DNA from 2 places in the Desulfurispirillum alkaliphilum genome. Region 1 is predicted to be linked to the other one. Evidence: riboswitches for the same ligand, from Rfam matches in the RefSeq annotation. Region 1 holds a riboswitch; the other holds the start of a gene.

Region 1 (7,894 bases):
GCCATGCGCAGTGTCTGGCGCAGGGAGTCGAGCATCCGGTCGTACCAGCCCGCCGGGGAGTCGTCGCGCGTGACGGCAACTTCCGTTTCTGTGCTGGCAATGCCCGGGGCGATGCGCAACACCAGCGTATGGGGGTAGGAATTCAGGTTGTGCTCAACGCCGTAATTTTCGGGAATGGTGTGGCTGAGTCCCTCGGGGCGGAAGAAAAAGCCCAGAAAGCGGCGGGGATCGAAGAATTCCAGTTCCAGGCTGAGTTCACCGCTGACGGGCATATGGATGGGGATCGTAAAGTGGTATGCGGAAACATCCCCCTCAAAGGTGAAGTGAGAATTTTCCACGGCGCGCACCGGAAACGGCTGGCTGTTGATGGTAATGCGGGTGAGGTATTCGTAGGGGACGATGTCGGCTTCAAAGGCGTGCAGGAGCCTCTGCCGTGCCTGGTTGGCGTCGGGTGCTTCGCTGCTGAGGTGACGCAGGACTTCGGTGAAGGAAGGGGAAAAGCGCCAGGTGACCTGGATCGCGTGCAGAACGTCGTCCTCCATTTCCAGGTGAAAGCGCGGGAAGACCACGCCGTCAAAGGCGGAGCAGAGCGCGCAGGCCCGCGCCAGCTGAGGCTGGCTCAGCATGACAACGCTCAGCAGCAGTATGATGAAGCGCAACGGGGTTTTCATGGGAAGAACTTGTAACGGATTTTTCGCGCAAAGGAAAGCCTGCTGTAACTCTTCACGCTGTATTGACCAGCAGGCACAGAGGCGTTTTTCAGCTGCCTGGGGTGTGCAGTGCCTGCTCCAGATCCTGCCACAGGTCATCCACGTCTTCGATGCCAGCGCACAGGCGGATCAGGGTGGGCGAAATGCCCATTTCCTTCTTGACCTCGGCGGGTATGGCGGCGTGGGACATGCTCCAACAGTGGGTGACGATGGTTTCCACGCCACCGAGGCTGGGGGCGATGATGGGCAGCTGCAGTTTGCGCAGAAGGGCCTTTACCTGATCCGATGATGCGAGTTCAAAGGCGAGTACGGCACCGGGGCCATCGGCCTGACGGAAGTGGGTATCGGCCTGGGTAAAGTCGCTGAGGCCGGGGTAATACACTTTTGACACGCTGGGGTGCTGCTGCAGACGCAGAGCCAGGTCGCCGGCATTGCTCTGGGCGGTCTCCAGGCGGATTTTGAGGGTCTTCATGCCCCGCGCCAGCAGGAAGCTGTCAAAGGGGGAGAGCACAGCCCCGAAGGAATTATGGAAGCGCTTGAGGGCTTTGGCCAGCTCGGGGTCGGCGGTGGTTACCAGCCCGGCCAGCAGGTCGCTGTGGCCGCCCAGGAACTTGGTGGCGCTGTGGATGACCACATCGATGCCCAGGGGAATGGGCCGTTGCAACAGGGGCGTCATAAAGGTGTTGTCGATAAAGGTGAGAATATTTCTCTCTCTGGCCAGCTCTGCCACAGCGCGGATATCGGCGATGGTGAAGAGGGGGTTGGAGGGCGTTTCCAGCAGAATACCTCTGGTGTTGGGCTGCAGGGCCGCTTTCAGCGCTTCGAGATCTGCGGTATTGACAAAAGAGCACTGGATGCCCTGCTGGGGCAGGACGCTGGTGACGTAGCGGTAGGTGCCGCCGTAGAGATCGCTGGGGACGATAAGGTGGTCGCCACTGTGCAGAAGGCTCAGGGCAACGCCGATGGCTGCCATGCCGGAGCTGGTGGCAAAGCCCTGGATGCCGCCCTCCAGCAGGGCGATGGTCTGCTCCACGTTCTCGCGGGTGGGATTGGCGCCCCGGCTGTACTCGTATTGTCCGCACTCACCGCTGGGGTGGTGGAAGGTGGACGCCTGATAGATGGGCACGGCGGAGGCGCCGGTGTGGGGGTCGCGGTCGACGGCCTGGTGAACGAGGAGGGTGGCGGGTTTATGGGGGTGATGGGGTGCTGGCATAGGGCCTCCTGTCGAGAGCGGGTCTCGGTTGTTCGTGTATGCAAGGTTGATGCAAAGTATGAGTAATTTTAGAATTTGTCATTGAGCATGATACTTTTTGACCGCGCAAAAAGTATCCAAAAACGCGCCCCCAACGCCCGTTTTTGCGGATCGCCTGCTCGCCTGTTCTGGAGATCCGGCAGCAGGCTGCCCAAAAAGGCCCATCTGCTGCGTTGCCGGTCATCGCTCGTCACTGCGACGTACAGGGAGTACGCCTCGCTCCTGGCTTTGCCCGCGCCTTGCACCTGGGTCTCTTTGCGTTGCCTGACCCCTGCATCCCTGCAGCTCTGCCGGACCACCTGCTTCCTGCAGGTGTCCCGTGCGGGTCTTACCAGCCAGGCTTCACACTCACCGGACGGGCTCAGGGGGAGAGCATGGAAATAGCCATGCTTCTCGCGGTCTTTCCTTGGTGTCTTTGTGGCCTTTGTGTGAGGTCATTTTTATTGGTTTAATGCTTGCTTGAGGTCGGCGATAATATCCTGTACATCCTCCACCCCGACGGAGAGGCGCAGCAGGCATTCGTCAATGCCCAGTCTCAGGCGTTCCGGTTCGGGGATGTCGCCGTGGGTCTGGATGGCGGGGAGGGTCATGAGGCTTTCCACGCCGCCCAGGCTTTCGGCGAAGCTGATCAGTTGTAAGCGGGCGAGGGCGTTGTGGGCAATGCTTTTGTCTTTCACGCGGAAGGAGAGCATGCCGCCGAAGTCGCTGGCCTGGCGTCTGGCGAGGGTGTGGCCGGGGTGGCTTGCCAGGCCGGGATAGTAGACGGTCTGGACGCTGGGGTGCTGCTGCAGCCACTGGGCAACCTGCAGGGCGTTATGGCAGTGGCGCTCCATGCGCAGGGGCAGGGTTTTCAGGCTGCGCAGCAGCAGCCAGCTGTCCTGGGGGGGCAGGATGGCGCCGGTGGAGTTCTGCAGGAAGTAGAGGCGTTCGCCCATTTCGGCGGTGCGTGCCACCAGTACGCCAGAGCACAGGTCGTTATGGCCGCCCAGGTACTTGGTGCCGCTGTGGATGACCACGTCGGCACCAAAGGCGAAGGGCTTTTGCAGCAGGGGGGTCATAAAGGTGTTGTCCACCAGAAAGAGAATCTGGTGCTGCAGGCAGATTCTTCCCAGGGCTTCCAGGTCGCTGATGCCCATGAGGGGATTGCCGGGAGTTTCCACCAGCAGGGCGCGGGTGGCGGGTGTGATGGCGGCACTGACCGCGCTGGCATCGGTGGTGTCCACGTAGGTGGCGCTGATGCCCAGATTATTGAGGACCATGCTCAGCAGGCGGTAGGTTCCGCCGTAGATGTCCTGGGAGGCGATGACATGGTCACCGCTTTTGAAGTGCAGAAAGAGGGTGGTCAGGGCGGCCATGCCCGAGGCAAAGGTCAGGGCGCGGGCGCCGCCTTCCAGGTTTGCCAGTCCTGCTTCCAGGGTGTTGCGGGTGGGGTTGCCGGAGCGGGTGTAGTCGAAGCCGGTGCTTTGGCCGACAGCGGGATGGCGGTAGGTGGCGCTGGGGTAAATGGGGTAGCTGATGGCACCGGTGGCGCTGTCTTTACCGACGCCAATGTGGATAGTCTGGGTGGAAAGCTGCTGTGTGGTCATGGATTCATCCCCCTTTGGGTGGTTTGGGGATGAGTAGGTGGGGTTTTGGGCAAAAAAACCGGCACCGTCCTCATCTTCGCCATAGTGCCTATGGCCAGGAATTAGCACCGATCCCCTGCACTGGTGGTGCCAGGATGGTTGCTGTGGCATCTGCGGGCCTGTCCCTCCGCCACTCTTGATAAAGACGTCAAGTGGGCAGAGGATAGGGGGCGCTGCGGAAAATGTCAAGGAGAAACTATAATTTCAAGCGAAATACTAGAGATTCTGTTTTTTCTTATAATGCAGATATTTCAAGTTCTATCTCAACGTTCGCACCCCGAAACGGCAGGTTATCGGCGCCGACACTGATGTCATGCTGGAATGGCGGAAATAGCTCTGCTCAGGCTGCGTCTCTTGACATTACCTTCATCTTGTTAATGAGTTTTTTGCCACTTTGGACCAGTACACGGGGTGATGCAGAAACAGGCCGTTCGCCCCTGAGCCCGTCCGGTGAGTGTGACGCCTGGCTGGCAAGACCTGAACAGGACACTCACAGGAAGTGAGTGGTCCGGCAGCGCTGCAGGGAGGCAGGGGTCAGGCGAGCCGGAAAAACGGGCGTTCGGGGGGGCGCATTTTTGCGCGGTCAAAAAGGACAATATCTAGAAACGAAGTGTGTGTTGGTACTCGCGCCAGCATTCCTCCCAGAGACGCTCACTTTCGTCCGAGGACCTACGTCTCTGCCGCTCGCCATCCGGGCTCGCTCTCGGAATACTGGCGCTCCTGCTGAAAAAAACGCAGGGTAGCCGTGAATGGTTACGAAACGAAAAGAGAAATATCAGATGAGCTAAGTATGCAAGGTTAATACTGTTTTCAGGTGGTAAATATCATTATCGTGATGTCTTAATTCAAGGCGGTAAGATGCGGAACTTGAGTGTTCTCTATTGTCGCCTGGCGAGAGTTTCGCGGGATGGATATTTTCCACGGGTGAAAACATGGTGGAACTGAAGATTTTGGCCTGGACTGCCGATACGCATAGGAGAAAATCGTTTGAATGCGTGATGGAATCTGATAAAGTCTTTGCAGCACTCAGTATATCGGGGAGTTATGCCATGGAGAAGAGAATGCGTTTTCTGGCTTTTTTGATAGGTGGAGGTCTGCTGGTTACTGCCATGACGGGTTGCGCGGCACTGCGTGGCGGCGCAGAGGAGCCCGCGACTTCCCATTCGGTACCTTTGCAGGTGCAGGTGGATCAGTTGCGCATGGATGTGGGCAATCTGCACCGTGTGAACCAGAACCTGGCCCATGAAAACGCGGCCCTTCGTCAGCAGCTCAACAATCTGACAGTGAATGTTGAATATCTGCGCTCCATGGCTACGACGGCGAATCAGGATATGACTGAGTTAAAGACCCAGAATGCACAGCTGCGTCAGCAGGTGCAGCAGTTGAGGAAAGCCGCTGAAGCTGAAGCCGCAGCTGAAGAGGCCAGGAAAAAAGCTGAAGAAGAAAAGAAGTCAACCAAAGTGGCGAAGCCGTCCACCGGTCCTGCTGCGCCGAAGCCCCAGCAAACCCGTCCCGTGGCCCCCGTAGTGGAGTTTGAATTTGAGGACTACAGCTCTGATCCCTCTCCCCTGTATGACCAGGCCATGAATTTCTACCGTATTGGCGAGTTTCCCCAGGCGCTTATTGCTTTTGATCAGGTATTTAAAAACTTCCCCACCTCCAACCTGGCCGATAATTCCCTCTACTGGATTGGCGAAATTTATTACGCCCAGAATGATTATGTGAGCGCCTTTGAATACTTTGACCGGGTGACGCGCCAGTATCCCGATGGCAGCAAAACCCCCGATGCCTATCTGAAAAAGGGCTTCGCCCTTGAGCGACAGGGCAAGTATGCCGAAGCACTGGATGTACTGAACTACACGGCAAACATGTTCCCCGATCACCCCGTACTGCCACTGGCTGAGCAGATGATCCGACAGCTCACCCAGTAAATGACAACGGCGAAGTTTGGCGTTTATCTGCATGTGCCCTTTTGCAGCAGCAAATGCGCCTACTGTACATTCTATTCGGCGGTGGCCGATGGCGGCACCCGTGAGTCCTATGCCAGGGCGCTGATCCATCAACTGACACAGGTTGATTTCGGTGCCCTTTCCCCTCCTTACACCCTCTATTTCGGTGGTGGCACCCCCTCGCTCCTGCCGCCATCCTTCTTTGCTTCCGTAACACATATTCTGAAGCAGCGTCTTGGCTGTCTGCCCATGGAGGTGACCGTTGAGTGCAATCCTGATGTTGATGTGGCCTGTCTGAGGGACCTGCGGGCAGCCCATGTTACGCGGGTGAGTGTTGGCGTGCAGTCGATGGAGCCGCGCGTTCTTGAGTTGCTTGGGCGGCGGCATCGAATGGCGTCGGACTTTCCGGCGGTTCTGCGCGCAGGGCAGCGGCTTGGACTGGAGGTAGCAGTAGACTTTATGGCCGGAGTACCTGGTGCGCCGGTGGACCAGGTACTCCGGGACCTCGCCTCCTTTGAGTTTGTGGATCATGTCTCTGTCTACATGTTGAGTCTTGAAGCGGGCCATCCCCTGTCGGCAGAGCTGGATGGTGATTTTCAGCATGACTCCTTCAGTCACGCTCGCGACGCCCTTGTCGCCAGGGGTTTTGAGTGGTATGAAATCGCCAACTTTGCCCGTCCTGGGCGGCGCTCTCAGCATAACAGCCTTTACTGGAGCGGCTTGCCCTATGTAGCTCTTGGTGCTGGCGCTGTCGGCTTTTCCGGGTCTGTGCGCTATCGCGTTCCCGAAGATCTGCGGGTATTTTGTGAGCAGGACGGATTGCCTGCGGTATGCATTGAGGAGTATATCGGTGCCAGTGAGCTGCTGCGGGAGCGGATCATGCTTGGGATGCGAACGGCAGATGGCGTCGAGGGCGCTGTGCTGGAGGAATTGTATCCTGCGTGGAGGCAGAAGCTGGCGGGCCCATGGGCTGCCTGCCTGGAAGCGTGCGCGCAGGGACGCTGGCGTATTGCTCCCCGTTTCTGGTTGAATTATGGCGACGTCATGGGGCACTTTTTCCCGTAACCGGTGTATACCGGAGGTATCTGGTAACCTTTGCGCACTCAAGAAATGACACTGACTGGTGGAAGAGATGTGGTGGCGTGGGCTGTGAAATGGAAACTTTGTTTCGGGATGCCACTGGTACTCGCCGGGCCTTGTAAAAGGCGGTCATTTGCTGGCGGAAGTTCCTTTTTTTTCAGGGGTATTCTCCCCTATGTCCATGAAAAACAAACATCTTTTTACTTGACACTTCCGCCTTTAAAACGGTATACACTTTCCCTGAGACGTTTTTTTATTTAGTGGATTGTATACAGTATACTGTATGTGAAGACTTACCTTTTAAGGAGAAAACATGGCAACATCGAAGATTATTTGGACGGAAATTGACGAGGCACCAGCCCTCGCGTCTTACTCGCTGCTTCCCGTTGTGCGTGCGTTTACCAAAGGCACGGGCATTGAAGTTGAGGCCTGGGATATCTCTCTTGCCGGCAGGATTCTCGCCAACTTTCCGGAGTATCTGACAGAAGGCCAGAGAATTCCCGACTACCTGAGCCAAATGGGCGAAGTGGCCAAAACACCTGAAGCCAATATCATAAAACTTCCCAATATCAGCGCCTCTATTCCCCAGCTGCAGGACGCCATCAAGGAACTGCAGTCTCAGGGCTACAAGGTTCCCGACTACCCCGCCAATCCCAAAAACGACGAAGAGAAGAAAATTCAGGAGCAGTATAGCAAGGTTCTGGGCAGTGCCGTGAATCCTGTACTGCGTGAAGGAAACTCCGATCGCCGTGCCGCAGCTTCCGTGAAGAAGTTCGCCCAGATCAACCCCCATAAATTCATGAAGCCCTGGCCTGCAGGTTCCAAAACCCGCGTGGCCCACATGGCTGGCGGCGACTTTTACGCCCATGAAACGGCCACGACTGTTTCCGCTGCCACCAGCGTGAAAATCGAGTTTGTTGGCGCCGATGGCTCCAGCAAAGTGCTCAAGGAAAAAGTCGCCCTGCAGGCTGGCGAAGTGATCGACAGCACCCATATGAACGTGGCTGCCCTGCGCGCGTTTTTTGCCGAGCAGATCCAGGAAGCGAAAAAGGACGGCGTACTGCTCTCCTTGCACCTGAAGGCCACCATGATGAAGATTTCCGATCCCATCATGTTCGGTCACTGTGTTTCCGTGTTCTACAAGGACGCCCTGGAAAAGCACGCTGCCACCATCAAGGAGCTGGGCTTCAACCCCAACTACGGTATCGGTGATCTCTACGAGAAGATGAAGAGTCTGCCCGAGGCCAAGCGCAAGGAAATTGAAGCCGACCTGATGGC
Region 2 (7,894 bases), 1.4 Mb from region 1:
AGGAAGGCTGGCGCGAGTGCCGTTACCCCGTGAAGAGTTACCAAAGGAGAATGACATGGAAAATCGTGAAGCCTGGCTGACGAAGCTCAACGTCCTCTACGTGGAAGATGAGACCGTAGTGCGCGAGAACGTCTCCCAGTTTCTGCAGCGCCGTTTTAGGAATGTCTATACCGCGGAAAATGGTCAGGAGGGGCTCAACCTCTACAAGGTCAAGCGCCCCCACATCGTCATCACCGACGTGAAGATGCCCGTGATGGATGGCCTGGAAATGACCCGCCAGATCCGCAAGGTCAACCCCGACGCCCAGGTTATTGTCACCACCGCCCACAGCGAAACCGAGCTGCTGATCAAGGCCATTGATGTGGGCGTCAGCCAGTTTGTCATCAAGCCCATCACCCGCCAGAAGCTTTTTGAGGCCATCGGGCGCACCCTGCACACTATCCTGCTGCAGGAGAAGGACGACTATCAGACTAAGCTGATGCAGAAGATCATCGACAGTCAGGACAATATGATCATCGTGGCTGGGGAGAAGGGCATTATTGCCGCCAATCAGGCCGCGCTTTCGTTTTTCCGCTACGGCAGCCTCAAGGAGTTCGCCCAGGAGCATGCCAGCATCCGGGACTTCCTGCTGGAAGAGGACGGCTGCTTCTTCCCCCGTACCGCCAACTGGCACCAGGAAGTGCACGGAGCGTGCAAGGTCAGGATACAGGATCGTCGCACCCGTGAGGATCGCTATTTCGTGCTGCGCATGAACAGCTTCCCCTATGGGGAGAACTTTTTTATCATGACCATGACCGATATGACCGACATCGAGCAGCAGAACAAGGAACTGGAGCGCCTGGCCACCACCGATCCCCTCACCGGGCTGCACAATCGCGCCAAATGCACCTATCTGCTGGGACGGGAAATCCAGGTCGCCAAGCGCTATAAAACCTCTTTGTCCATGGTTATGCTGGCCATCGATTACCGCGAAGACCTGGAAAACACCATGGGCCGCGAAAGCTCCGACGAGGTGCTGCTGGAACTGACGGGACTGATCCAGAAAAATATCCGTGGCTTTGATCTCCTGGGCCGCTGGGATGAGGAAGAGCTGGTGATCATCGCCCCCAACAGCACCCTCACCGTCGTCCAGAACCTGTGCCACCGCCTGCGCGAGATAATCGCCAGGCACCGCTTCCCCTTTGTGGAGGACATCACCTGCAGCTATGGCATCGCTCAGATGGGCTCCGATGAAGACGCCGCTTCCCTCAGCCGCAAGGTCTTCGATGCCCTGGATACTGCCCGTGCCCATGCCCGGAACACCATCGTCAGCGCTCCCTCCATGGAAGTGGTCAGCTCCGACCTGGAAGCCCTGAAAGAAAATGAAATGATTATTCGCAGCTTCGACCTGGTCAAGGCCAAAAATCAGGAAGTGACCTTTTTCAACCTCTTCAAGGGCATGTCCATTTCCGGCAGCGCGCGGGTCAGCCTGGTATCGGAAAATGAAGTGGAATTTGCCCTGCCCCAGAAGCAGTTTCTGGCGGTCATTTCGGAAAAGCGGGCCTTCATCGAGAGCGATTTTTTCGCCAAGCCTGTTCAGGCGCGGGTCAAGCGCTTTAACAAAGACGAGAGCCGCGTGATCCTGCGCGACTTCTCCTTTGAGGAAAACAGTGCCAAAAAGCGGCAGTATGTGCGGGTGCAGGTGCCGGATCGGGTGCGCCTGAGCCTGGAATACGATGGGAAGACGCTGCAGGAGAGGATATTCGATATCTCCCTGGCGGCCCTGGCCTTCTACACCTCCCAGACCGAATGGCTGCGTGAAGGCATGGATGCCAGCGTCAGGGTGCAGCTCCACCGCGCCACAGATGGCCAGGAGAGCCAGATTTCCACCAAAGGGCGCATTTACCGCATCGAAGGCGAAGGCAAGATCAGCAAAGTGGTGGTCATGCTCCAGTCCGACACCCAGAGCCGTGAAACCCTGAAGGAATACATTGCCCAGCGCCAGATAGAAATTGTCCGCGAGTTGAACAATTCCATCGTCTGAAGAGAATCATGAACGAACTGCAGAAATTTACCGATCCCTATAATCAGCTCTCCTCCATGGTGGACAGTATTCCCGATATCATGCTGGAAGCCCTGGATGAGCGGCGCCTGCGGGTCGTGGTATGCGCCAACTGGGTCCGCAAGCTCCTGGCAGACGAAGAGATCCTGGAGCCCGGTACCGTGCTGCCGGATTCCGCCGACACCAGCCAGCTGCTGCGCCTGGCCCGCGAAGTGTGCCAACAGCAGCAGTCCCAGCGCAACACCATCCTGCAGATCCACGATCAGGTGCTGGTGGTCCTGGCCCAGTACTTTGCCGCCTCCGAGGAGAACACCCACCCGCTGGTCATCATGCGCCTGCACGACATTACCCACATCGGCTATGACGAAACCACCCGCAGATACCGCAGCGATTTCTTTGGCATTATCGGCAAAAGCTCAGCCATGGTGGACATCTTCCGGCGCATTGAACTGTACAGCAAGACCCACTCCAATATCCTCATTACCGGCGAAACCGGAACCGGCAAGGAACTGGTAGCCCAGGCCATTCACCAGCTCAGTCGCTTTCGTGGCGAATTCGTGGCCCTCAACTGCACCGCCCTGAGCGATACCCTGATCGAATCGGAACTCTTCGGCCATGAGCGCGGAGCATTTACCGGTGCCCATCGCACCCACCGGGGAAAATTTGAGCGGGCCGACCATGGCACCCTCTTTCTGGACGAAATCGGCGATATGCCCCTGCACACCCAGGGCAAACTGCTGCGCGTTCTGGAGGACGGCATGGTGGAGCGGGTTGGCGGAGAGTCCACCTTTGCCGTCGACGTGCGCATCGTGGCTGCCACCAATGTTCCCCTGGAACAGGCCATCCAGGAAAAGCGCTTCCGCGCCGACCTGTTCTATCGCCTGGCCGTGCTGCGTATCCATATCCCGCCCCTGCGTCAGCGCCGCGAAGACATCCCCCTGCTGGTAAGGCACTTTATCAGCCGCCTCAACCAGAAATACGCCTCCATGGGCAAGCGGGTGCTGGAAATATCCAGCGAAGCCATGGCCATCATGACCAACTACACCTGGCCCGGTAATGTGCGGGAGCTGTCCAACGTCATTGAACGGATCTTCATTGAAACCCCTTCTGCCGTCATCACTGCCGAAGCCATGCGCAGCTGGGTGGAAGAGAAAATGCGCATTGTGGAAGAAGCCTCCTGTCGCCCGCCTCTGGACGCACCCCGTCAGATATCGGACACCGCCGGCCTGCCCCTGGGCAGCCGGAACATCGAACGCCAGCACATCGTGGAGGCGCTGGCGCAGGCCGGTGGCAACAAAACCCAGGCTGCGCGGTTACTGGGAGTAGACAAATCGACTCTTTACCGCAAAATGAAACGTTTTGCTGTTCAACCCTGAAATATTATGGTAATTTCCCAAAATACCAGATTTCCTTATGGAATAAGGTACAGCCGCTTTAAGGATTATGTATGCGCATTGACGTAAATGGCAATCAGATAACCATATACGGGAATATTAAAACCATCAGTGACCATGAGTCCATCAAAACGACTCTGGACGAAGTCGTCAAGGCGCAGAAGGAAATAGTCATCATACTGCCCGAGTCGTCCACGATTATTTCGTCGGTGATCGGCTATTTCATCAAGCTCATCTTCATGAAAAAGGTGCAGATCAACGTCAAAGTCGGCAACGACAACCTGTATCAGATGCTCCAGGAGCTGGAACTGCTCAAGGTACTCAACGTCAGCAAATTTGAGCCCCAGCAGTCCTGACCCCTTTTCCATGCAGCAGCACACCACGGCAGCCCCCAGTGCGGACGGCACCTTCACCCGCTACTCCCCCTTATTTGACGAACACTACCACTCCACCCGCGACGGCGCCTGGCTGGAGTCGCTGCAGAAGCATGTCCTGCCCGGCCTGCAACTGAGCCACGCCCTGGAGCGTCCGCGCATCAGGGTGCTCGACATCTGCTTTGGCCTTGGGCTCAACAGCCTGGCCACCCTGTGGTACCTGGAACAGCAGCAGTATCAGGGCCATGTGCACATCATCGCCCCGGAGTTCGACCGCGAGCTCATCGCCAGCCTGCCCGCACACCCGTACCCCCAGCACCTGAACCACTACCGCCCCCTGATAGAGGAACTCAGCCGCACCCTGTGCCATACATCGCAGCGATGCCAGGTGGAAATTCTGCCCGGCGACGCCCTGCAGAGCCTGCCACGACTTGATCATGGCAGTATCGACATCGTCTATCAGGACCCCTTCAGCCCCGCCAAGAACCCCGAACTGTGGACCCGTGAATACTTCGCGCTGATCGCAGCGCTCATGAAGGACACTGGCCTGCTGACCACCTACTCCCAGGCCACCCCCGTGCGCATGGGGCTTTCTGAAAACGGATTCCTGATCTACGACTTCCACAACCAGCAGCCCGGCATTCGCCGCAGCACCATCGCCAGTCGCATCCCCCTGCAGGACATGACCCCCATCGACATGGAGCGCAAAAAGGAGCGCAGCCCCTTGGCGCGCTCCTATCGTGACCCCGGCCTGACCGGCAACCGGCTGCAAATTCTGCAGCGGTTTCAGACCAGCAGCGGATAAGAAATTTTTTTACCACGCAATGCACGAAAAGCGCGAAGGGAAAAGAGCTTCTGAGCCTCAGGTTCTTCGCGCATACTTCGTGTATGTTTTGTGGTTACAGAATCCTTCAACTCCCGATAAAACTCTCCAGCACCGGATTCAGCACATGGTAGTCCACCAGGAAGCCATCGTGGCCCACATCGGACTCCATTTCATAGTAGGACACGCTGACCCCCTCCTCGTGCATTACCCGGAAGAGCTCCTCGCTCTCCCAGGGAGGGAAGAGCATGTCGCTGGCGATGGAAACCACCAGGGTACGCGCCCTGATGCGCGAGAGAATCTCCCGGTACCCGTTGCCCATGCCCACGTCGAAAAGATCCATCGCCTTGGTGATGTACAGGTAGCTGTTGGCATCGAAGCGCTTGGCAAAATTATAGCCGTTGTAATTCAGGTAGGACTCCACCTGGAATTCGCCGAAAAAGTCATAGAGGCCGTCATTCTTCTTGAAGTCCCGACCGAATTTGCGCTGCATGGAATCATAGCTCAGGTAGGAGATGTGGCCCATCATGCGGGCGATGCTCAGGCCGTCCACCGGCCCCGCCCCATCGGGGTAGTTGCCGTTTTTCCAGTTGGGGTCGCGCATGATAGCCTGGCGGCCCACCTTGTTCATGGCCAGCGCCTGGGCGGAAATACGCCCCGTGGCGGCAATCACGATGGCCCGCTCCAGCTTTTCCGGATAACTGATGGCCCATTCCAGCACCTGCATTCCCCCCAGGGAGCCCCCGATAACCGAATGCAGACGCTCGATCTGAAAGCACTGCTTCAGAAAGAGCCACTGGGCGTGCACCATGTCCTTGATGGTGACCACCGGGAACTGGATATCGTAGCGGCGGCCTGTGAGGGGATTGATGGAGCGGGGGCCCGTCGTGCCGTTGCAGCCGCCCAGGATATTGGAACAGATGATGAAGTATGTATTGGTGTCCAGCGTCTTTCCCGGACCGATCACGTCATCCCACCAGCCGGGCTTCTGATCGTCGGGAGAGTGGTAGTGAGCCGCGTGGGCGCTTCCCGTCAGCGCGTGACAGACCAGGATGGCATTGCTCTTGTCGGCATTGAGGGTGCCGTAGGTCTCGTAGGCGATGGACACCTCAGGCAGAATACGCCCCGACTCCAGAAAGAAGCCCTTTTCGCCCAGATGAAGACGGAAATTCCGCGCCTGAACCAGTATTTTTTCATCCATGGAAAACTCCAGAAAAAAACCTCTGACTGCAAGACAGTCAGAGGTTTGAGTACCGGCTGAGCTCATCTTCCAGTCAAGTGACTGAGGGATTTAGCACCTTTTCCGTACAAGAAGGTTGCTGTAGCTTCACAGGGCCCGTTCCCTCCACTACTCATGATGAATATTATTGGGCGTTTATAACAGGGAAAATCGGGCAGGTCAAGGCCTGGAAGTAACGACGGACATTCCGCCTTGCAATCTCCGGCAAAGTACGGTCAAATGTGAACCGTATTGCGCGTCCCATTTTGTTCACCCATGTACCAGCAAGGGGCAGCCATGTCCGACACCCGCGCACTGGAACACTACTGCTGGTTTCACCAGCAAACCCGGCAACGAGCCTATCCCAACGCCACCACCCTGGCCGCACAGTTTGAAATCTCCACCCGCACCGCCCAAAGGCGCATTGAAACCATCCGCGACCGCTTCGGCGCGCCCCTGGAATATGACCACCAGCACAAAGGCTATTCCTACACCGATCACAGCTACCAACTCCCGCCCCTGTGGCTCAGCCAGAACGAACTGCTGTGCTGGCTCATCGCCCGCAATATGCTGGAATCCGCCACCGCAGGCCACGCCAGCCGCGCCCTGGCCGCCTTTGAAACCCGACTCTTCCGGGAAAACAGCATCCACCCCCTCAACCCGGAACAACTGCGAAACCTCTTTTCCAGCCAGTACACCAGCCTGGCCCCCTGCAACCCCGACACCTTCAACGCCGCCACCCACTCCCTGCTCCTGAGCCGAACGCTGAGCATCGACTACCACTCGCCCCAGGATAACCAGCACACCACCCGCACCATCGAACCCCACCACCTCTTCCACTACCACGGCGCCTGGATACTCGTCGCCTGGTGCCACCTGCGCCACCAGTGGCGCCAGTTTCACCTGGCCCGCATGACCAGCGCCCGCATGGAACCTGAAACCTTTGTGCCCCGCCCCGCCGAACAGTGGCAATCACTGGTCAATCACGCCTATGGCCTCTTTCAGGGCAAACAGACCACTGCCGTGCGCCTGCGCTTCAGCCCCGAAACCAGCCGCTGGATACGCGAACAGCAGTGGCACCCCGCCCAGACCATGCGCGAAGAAACATGCGGAGCCGTGGAACTCAGCTTTCCCGTCGCCGACCTGCGCGAAATCAAAATGCGCGTGCTCTCCTACGGAGCCGAAGTGGAAGTCCTTGAACCCGTGGAACTGCGGGACATGATCCTGATGGAAGCAAAAAAGATGGTGGGTGAGAGCGAGTAGCGAGTAGAGGGAAGTGAGTAGGGGGAAAAGCTATTGCCAAAGCGAAGCCGAATTCTTTTCTTCAGATGGACGCAGATTTGCGCAGATTTTTGATAAGTCAACATCTCACCGCAGACCCTCTTCCCCTCCCCTGGAGGGGTGGCACGAAGCGACGGGGTGGTAGGCCCGCAAGCCGGTGCGAAGATCCCTTTGTGCTGAAAGCCATGAGTAGTTGTGGCGAGAACTACTCGTGGCTTCACTGTTGACGACGCTTAAGCTCATTCGTAAATTGTATATATTGTTCACTGCAACCTTCTCTGGCTGACCAATAGTGCACATTTTCAAGGTCAATTTCTTTTGCCATGGCAACCAGCAGTGCTTGCTCAAGGCTTTGCAGGTCACCCCAGTGGTAGAAGGCCAGACGGTCTTTGACACAATCAGTGGGCGATAAAAGTCGAAGTTGTCCCAATGGAGTGTCTATCGCATACACATCGGTGATATTTTCATCCCCGATTCCCAGGGGACCAGCAGGGAATTCGATGAGGTATGGTGACTCGTTGTGCACAAAATAGCGATGATGTTCACTGAATCCCAGGCTTTCCATGACGCTACGCAGTTTCTTCCGTGGGGTAATATAGCAGTCAATAAGGTCAATATCATACGACATGTACTTGTTTTCGGCGTAAATCATCACGCAGGCACCACCGGAGAGTACGACTTCTATACCCTGACGATACAGGGCATCACACACCCACGCACTCAGTTCAAGCGCAGACATCTCTGCCACAGGCTTCATAGTGG

What was found. Region 1 has a riboswitch for S-adenosylmethionine ahead of ACZ46I_RS06485 (trans-sulfuration enzyme family protein). Riboswitches for the same ligand answer to the same signal wherever they lie in the genome.
Region 2: linked by a shared signal. The riboswitch ahead of metX (homoserine O-acetyltransferase MetX) and the one ahead of ACZ46I_RS06485 (trans-sulfuration enzyme family protein) in region 1 are both predicted to bind S-adenosylmethionine.

Annotation. Positions count from the first base shown of each region.
Region 1 is NZ_AP042405.1:1,424,557-1,432,450, forward strand. Features, by position in the region: gene ACZ46I_RS06475 (HoxN/HupN/NixA family nickel/cobalt transporter) at 1-671, opposite strand, end outside; gene ACZ46I_RS06480 (trans-sulfuration enzyme family protein) at 760-1,923, opposite strand; gene ACZ46I_RS06485 (trans-sulfuration enzyme family protein) at 2,403-3,548, opposite strand; SAM riboswitch class I at 3,616-3,733, opposite strand; gene ACZ46I_RS06490 (tetratricopeptide repeat protein) at 4,637-5,518, shown strand; gene ACZ46I_RS06495 (coproporphyrinogen-III oxidase family protein) at 5,519-6,601, shown strand; gene ACZ46I_RS06500 (NADP-dependent isocitrate dehydrogenase) at 6,930-7,894, shown strand, end outside.
Region 2 is NZ_AP042405.1:2,872,486-2,880,379, reverse strand. Features, by position in the region: gene ACZ46I_RS12910 (response regulator) at 56-2,023, shown strand; gene ACZ46I_RS12905 (sigma-54 interaction domain-containing protein) at 2,032-3,417, shown strand; gene ACZ46I_RS12900 (hypothetical protein) at 3,489-3,791, shown strand; gene ACZ46I_RS12895 (tRNA (5-methylaminomethyl-2-thiouridine)(34)-methyltransferase MnmD) at 3,772-4,614, shown strand; gene metX (homoserine O-acetyltransferase MetX) at 4,721-5,833, opposite strand; SAM riboswitch class I at 5,893-5,996, opposite strand; gene ACZ46I_RS12885 (helix-turn-helix transcriptional regulator) at 6,149-7,114, shown strand; gene ACZ46I_RS12880 (hypothetical protein) at 7,350-7,889, opposite strand; gene ACZ46I_RS12875 (winged helix-turn-helix domain-containing protein) at 7,886-7,894, opposite strand, start outside.